DNA from 2 places in the Paenibacillus sp. 276b genome. Region 2 is predicted to be linked to the other one. Evidence: riboswitches for the same ligand, from Rfam matches in the RefSeq annotation. Region 2 holds a riboswitch; the other holds the start of a gene.
What was found. A riboswitch is a leader RNA that binds a small molecule or an ion and turns the genes downstream of it on or off. The one in region 2 is predicted to bind FMN.
Positions count from the first base shown of each region.

Region 1: it holds a riboswitch for FMN, as region 2 does, so the genes downstream of both, ribD (bifunctional diaminohydroxyphosphoribosylaminopyrimidine deaminase/5-amino-6-(5-phosphoribosylamino)uracil reductase RibD) here and BLV50_RS05585 (DMT family transporter) in region 2, are expected to answer to the same signal.

Region 1 covers NZ_FNRR01000007.1:29,190-32,608, forward strand. The annotation lists gene BLV50_RS25645 (bifunctional 3,4-dihydroxy-2-butanone-4-phosphate synthase/GTP cyclohydrolase II) at 1-70, opposite strand, end outside; gene ribE (riboflavin synthase) at 128-796, opposite strand; gene ribD (bifunctional diaminohydroxyphosphoribosylaminopyrimidine deaminase/5-amino-6-(5-phosphoribosylamino)uracil reductase RibD) at 837-1,940, opposite strand; FMN riboswitch at 2,300-2,463, opposite strand; gene BLV50_RS25660 (peptidylprolyl isomerase) at 2,610-3,041, opposite strand; gene lysA (diaminopimelate decarboxylase) at 3,264-3,419, opposite strand, start outside.
Region 2 covers NZ_FNRR01000001.1:1,295,768-1,299,186, reverse strand. The annotation lists gene BLV50_RS05595 (CGNR zinc finger domain-containing protein) at 1-535, opposite strand, end outside; gene BLV50_RS05590 (DinB family protein) at 672-1,169, shown strand; FMN riboswitch at 1,253-1,404, shown strand; gene BLV50_RS05585 (DMT family transporter) at 1,549-2,529, shown strand; gene BLV50_RS05580 (amidase) at 2,666-3,419, shown strand, end outside.

The sequences.
Region 1 (3,419 bases), on a different contig from region 2:
TAACCGGTTTACCCTGCATGAGATCGTAGATGGCTTCCTCAATAGAATTCAGAATGGATTTCTCTAACATAGGTCCCCCTCCAGTTTCCATTTCAATTTATATTTGTAGTTAATCAATTACGATTTGTTAAGCAAAGCCGTGATTAGCGAGGAAATCCTCACTGATACTTCGCGGCTTGCCCGCACCGGTCTCCTGATGTCCCTTACCATAGTGCAGCAGATGATCCACATATTTGCCCAAAATATCACACTCAATATTGATGGTATCTCCCGTCTTTTTCACATTCAATACAGTCTCACCAATGGTATGTGGAATAATGGATACAGTGAATGCGGTCTGTGAAGTATGCACAACGGTCAGACTAATTCCGTCCAGGGTTACAGACCCTTTGGGTATCAGATATTTGAACAGCTGCGTATCATCAGGTTTGATCTCGAAAACAATTGCATTCTGGTCACGTGTAATGCTGCCAATGACCCCAGTGCCATCGACATGGCCCTGAACGATATGCCCACCAAAACGTCCACCTGACAGCATGGCTCGCTCCAGATTAACTTTGCTACCGGATTGCAATTGACTAAGGTTGGTATGTCGATATGTCTCGGGCATCACATCGGCAGTAAATCCGCCACCCTCCAGGGTTGTCGCAGTTAAGCATACCCCGTTTACAGCTACACTATCGCCAATCTTCAAGTCGTTCATGATGGCGGAAGCTCCGATATTCAGGACCATCGCTTCGCCTTTCCGACCTATCCGCCGGATCTGACCGACTTCTTCCACCAAACCGGTAAACATGCTACCGCCTCCTTTATTTATTTCGTTATCGTTAATTCATTTATTCAGGCCAAACCGGAATTCCGCCAATGCTGATATTATCTCCAACTTGCTCAATTTCCAGCTGATGTAATTGAATCGCCTGACTCATGCGCTCTACACCCTCAAAGCGGAAACTGCCTGGTGTTTCGTATCCTCCGACAATTTTCGGAGCAATGAACATGAGCAGTCGATCTACCAACCGTGCTTCCAGCATGGACCCATTCAGTGTGCCCCCGCCTTCAAGCAGAATCGAACCAATCTCACGCTCACCGAGCTTGCTGAGTGCACTCAGCAGATCAACACGTGGTCCTGGACCACAACGTATAATCTCCACCCCATAGGCTTCCAGCCGCTCAGCCGCTTCAGGGCTCGCCTCATCTGTTGTAAGTACCCAGGTAGGTGCAAGGCCATCCTTGACCATTTTGGCGCCTACAGGCAGGCGTAGCTTGGAATCGACCACGATTCGTACCGGGCTGATCCCTTCCACTTGCAAGCGAGTCGTCAGTTCGGGATTGTCTGCAATGACCGTTTCCACACCAACCATAATTCCTTGATGGCGATGGCGAAGCGCGTGTACAATCTCGCGAGCAGACTCGTTAGAGATCCATTTGCTGTCACCGCTACGCGTAGCAATTTTGCCATCCAGTGTAGAGGCCGTCTTCAAAGTTACAAAGGGGAGACCTGTTGTAATGTATTTGATAAATTTCTCGTTCATCCGTCTTCCGCGCTCACGCAGCACTCCAACTTCAACTTCGATCCCTTGTTGACGCAGCATGCTGATTCCTCTGCCGGATACTTGCGGATTCGGATCTTCGCAGCATACAACGACACGTTTCACTTTCTCATGAATGAGACGTTCACTGCATGGTGGAGTCTTGCCATAATGGCTACAGGGTTCGAGCGTAACGTACACTGTACTGCCTTCAGCATCACTACCCGCCATGTTCAGTGCATGAACCTCTGCATGACCCGTTCCCCGTTTGAGATGACTTCCGAGGCCCACGATACGTCCTTCTTTTACCACGACACAACCAACTACCGGATTGATTCCGGTCTGTCCTTGTGCCCGTTCTGCCATATCCAGTGCTAGCGCCATATAAAATTCATCATTAATCATTTCCAAGTCCGTTCACCCCACGGTTAAAATCTTAAGTTATAGACCTCCCTTCCAACAGAGAGGCATGTTCCATATCCAATAAAAAATCCCCGTCGAACAAACCGTTCGATGGGGATGATGAGAGACATGTGTCACCAGCAGTACTATTGATACATTGCCAACAACACATCGCCCAAAACTTCATTTCAGGCAAGTGAAAGCAGACACATACCTTAATGAACTTCAATTACAGGTAAAGAGCTTCTATGATGTGGCATATGTATGAAGATTTCCGGAAGTAACCGGATTTCTCCCTGCACAGGAAATGAATTCGTCAAAAACTGTACAGCAACACTCCTGCGGAATGCGGCCCCTAAGGACTGCACCCTCTCCTTCTCCCATCCAGACTATACTGTCGGTTCTGGAATTACACCAGATCAGCCATCTGCCACAGGCAGACGGGTCACGGACTTTGCATCAATGCTGGATAGATATCCTCACATACTGCATCACCGCCGGTAGGGAATTACACCCTGCCCTGAAGGATTCGTTGCGTTATTAATTGGATGTTAGCACTTTAACGTCAAAAAATCAATTGTTTTTTGTTCCTTTTTGTCACATACTAACTTTTAATAAGCTTAAGTGTAAACAAAAACCGCTTCGCTAATTGCGAAACGGTTTACATACGTTTATTGATTAAGCTTCTACTACTTCAACTGTTTCCATTTTGTCGCGACCTTCGAAAGCGTCCACGAATTCCATACCTTTGGTTACTTTACCAAATACAGTATGTTGTCCATCCAAATGTGGTTGCGGTTGGTAGCAGATGTAGAACTGGCTTCCCCCTGTGTTACGGCCTGCATGAGCCATAGCCAAAGTTCCACGCTCATGTTTGTTCGGGTTGATTTCACAGTTAATTGTGTAACCTGGGCCGCCTGCACCGGAACCGTTAGGGCATCCGCCTTGAGCTACAAAGCCCGGAATAACACGGTGGAATACAAGACCGTTGTAGAAACCGGAGTTAGCCAGTTTCTCAAAGTTTGCTACTGTGTTTGGAGCTTCTTGATCGAACAAATCGATTACAACTTCTCCGCCGTTTGCCATTTTGATTTTCGCTTGTTTCGCCATATGTAAATGACTCCTTTCGTATTGACCATCGTTAATGGTGCCAGAACGCATGACCCTGGGCCAAGCTTTATAGCACTTTTCTTAGTGTACACTGAAAATGGATTGATCGCAAAATAATAAGCAAGTTTTTTTCAAAATCCAGCCCTAAAGATGCAAAAGAAGACAAAAAAGGAGTGTCCTTTTTTGTCTTCTTCATATAGTGCTCCACTATTTGTTCTTTAATTAACGGGTAACTGGCTGTTTTGCAATACGCTCAGGTACGAGATCATTCTGGATGATGTCCTGATACGTCTCACGGCGTACCACTACATCCCCTTGACCGTCTTTGACAAACACAACTGCCGGACGACGAATCCGGTTGTAATTGCTTGCCATCGA
Region 2 (3,419 bases):
GTTTTGCCCGAAATCTTCTAACCTTCATCAGATTACCACACATCTTGTCATCACAATACTTCTGGGTTCTACTGCGCGTATCGTCATAGAACATCCAACGACAATCCGTATTGTCACAGATACGAATCCTTCCCCCATCCCCTTCAACTAGGGTGATGGCAAAATCGGCTGCTACCTCAGCCATGACCTGCTTCCATTGAGTTCCTACAGGAATAAGTGAAAGCTTAAGTCCCTCATCTCCAACGTTCAGTTTTCTTATGACTTGACCTTCCTTCATCATGGCGTTTAGCCATTCCAGGTCTTGGTTCGATAATGCATTTCCGTCAGATAAACGACTTGCAAGAGCCTGCAATTCATTTCTAAAGTTTCTCAAGGCTCCCTCCTCTTCCGGAGAAGCAGGTACAGGTGCAATCAGTTGCCATTGTTTGATAAATCCTTGCTGCCATTCGGTTTTACCAAGCTTGTCCTCTGAACGATCCCCGCCACGCCAGTCATGGTAATCACTGTTTACAAAATCAGTCCATAGTCTATCCATACGTACCTCCGCTAAAATGTAACTACCTATATTTAAAAAGATAGTTACAATTATTCATGTTTGGGTTATATTAATTGTAACCACATTTAAGCACTTTAGCTAGTTACCATGAATTCATTTTAGGGAGGAAAAATCAATGACTACAACAGCAACAGAACTATTGCTCATTCAGAAAGATGATACCTGGGATCAATGTAACTGGATTGTGCCTTTATCCAAGGCACTCGAAGGACTGACTGCTGAACAGGCAGCCTGGGTTCCATCATCCGGTGGATTAAGCATCTGGCAGTTGGTTAACCATATGTATTACTATAATCATCGCTTGTTGAGTCGTATTCAGGGCACAACACCCTCTGGTGCTCCTGCCGAAAACAATGAATCCACCTTCGGAGATCCGGGCGACCCTTCTGATACTGCTGGCTGGAGTGTACTTATGCAAAATACAACGCAATTAGCCGGACAACTTCGTGATCAGCTCGCTTCATTAGAAGAATCCGATCTTGAAGCCCCGTACATGGATACAGATGAAAAATGGGCACATGAGCTTGCCCGCTGGGTACTCCACGATGCGTATCATGCAGGACAGATTGTATTATTACGCAGACAACAAGGAAGCTGGAATATCATATTCTAAAAAAACACTTGAACTGCTAGCGCTTACAGGAATAAGATGGACTTATTAATGTTACAGCTTGTTCAATACACAATATAATTGAATAGGATCTTCGGGGTAGGGTGCAATTCCCAACCGGCGGTGATGTTCTTCGGAACCAGCCCGCGACTCGCTGTTTGACCCGATGTAGGGATTCAGCGACTGACTTGGTGTGACTCCAAGGCCGACGGTAAAGTCCGGATGAGAGAAGATCAACACATTGACATGCCGTTACCGAAAGGCTTATTTTCGTACGACATGTCAATGATTGAGCCCCCGTTTATTTGGTGTATACCAAAACGGGGGCTTTTGTCGATTTTGCCAACTGAAGATTCCGTGTTCTGACGAAGGAGTCCTGAATATGGAAAAGACACAACCTGCATCAACAGTTTACCGCAAGGAACGAAGTAATACCGGATTCTGGCTCGTCGTGCTCGGCGCCGCCCTTTGGGGTGTAGATCCACTGTTCCGTATTATTTTGCTCAAAACGATGACCTCCACGCAGATTGTACTGGTGGAACATATTATTGTCAGCCTTGTGGCGATTCCCGTGTTATGGAAGTTCCGGGCCGATCTGAAAAACCTGCGTGCTCGCCACTGGATTGCCGTGATATTTATCTCCTGGGGAGGATCTGCTCTCGCCACGGTATTGTTCACCCTGGCACTTACGCATAACGATCCCAACACCGTTTTGTTATTGCAAAAGATGCAGCCGCTATTTGCGATTGTTCTGGCTAAGCTGCTGCTGAAAGAAACATTGCCTCGCCGCTTCGGTGGACTGTTTATCATTGCACTTGCAGGAACATACCTGCTCACGTTTGGATTTACCCTTCCCCTTGGCAACTGGGACAATTGGGTTCATGCAGGTAGCCTGTTATCACTGGGTGCAGCTGCATTGTGGGGCGGTTCAACAGTTATGGGGCGGCTGATGCTGGGGCAAACCCGTTATGAAACGGTCACCTCTCTGCGCTTTGTCGTAGCCTTGCCACTGCTGATCTTTATGACGTGGAACGAAGGTGCTGCCTGGACATTCCCTTCCGCTACAGGTGAACAGGCGGCTGTAGCACTTAATATTCTGGGTCAGGCATTACTGCCAGGGTTACTGAGTCTTCTGTTATATTACAAAGGGCTCTCCTCCACCAAGGCCTCAGTCGCAACGCTCGCAGAACTGAGCTTCCCGATGGCCGGTGTACTGGTAAACTGGATTGCATTCCGCACATTAATTACATGGGAGCAACTGGTGGGCTTCATCCTCATCTGGATTGCCCTATTCGCCATCTCCAAACAGCAAGAACGATCAGCGACTCCGGCTGACGGTGCACCAAAGCTCCGTACGGATTGAATTTTATATAAAAGCAAATCAATTAAGGCACTGGACATCCTTTGAGATGTTCAGTGCCTTTTGTCTTTTCGCTATTCCGGTGGTACGATGACTTATGGAATAGTAGATTAAGTCAATTTAGAGAGGAACGATCATCATGTCTTCGTCTTCATCATTTTCGTATACATCTTACGATGCTATAGGTTTGGCTGAATTGGTTCGCGCACGGGAGATATCGCCTGTCGAATTGCTGGAAGCGGCGTATGCACGCCTGGAAGAAGTGAACCCGCAGCTCAATGCAGTCATTCGTACATATGAAACACGTGCACGTCAGGAAGCGAGTATAGTTCGCCCGGGAGAGCAGCCCTTTGCCGGCGTGCCCTTGTTATTGAAAGATATCTCTCAATCCCTGGAAGGTGAAATTCTCACCTCGGGTTCTCGTCTTCTCAGTGAGCATCGGGCACAGCGGAATTCTAATTTCGTTTCCCGTCTGCGCGATGCAGGCTTCATTATCATCGGACATACCAACACACCGGAATTTGGCCTGAAAAATATTACTGAACCCCGTCTTCACGGTCCAAGTCGAAATCCATGGAATACGAATCACTCGCCAGGCGGTTCAAGTGGAGGTGCCGCTGCCGCGGTAGCCTCGGGAATTGTACCCCTTGCGGGAGCCAGTGACGGTGGCGGTTCCATCCGAATCCCTGCTTCATTCAGCGGCTTGTTCGGACTAAAACCTACACGTGGACGGACACCTGTTGGACCGGGAGTTGGTCGTCAGTGGCAGGGTGCTTCAATTGATTTTGCCTTGTCCCGTTCCGTTCGCGACAGCGCTGCTTTGCTGGATACACTGCAAGTGATTCAGCCAGAAGCTGCGTTTCATGCTCCCCTCTTTCCAGGAAGCTACTTGG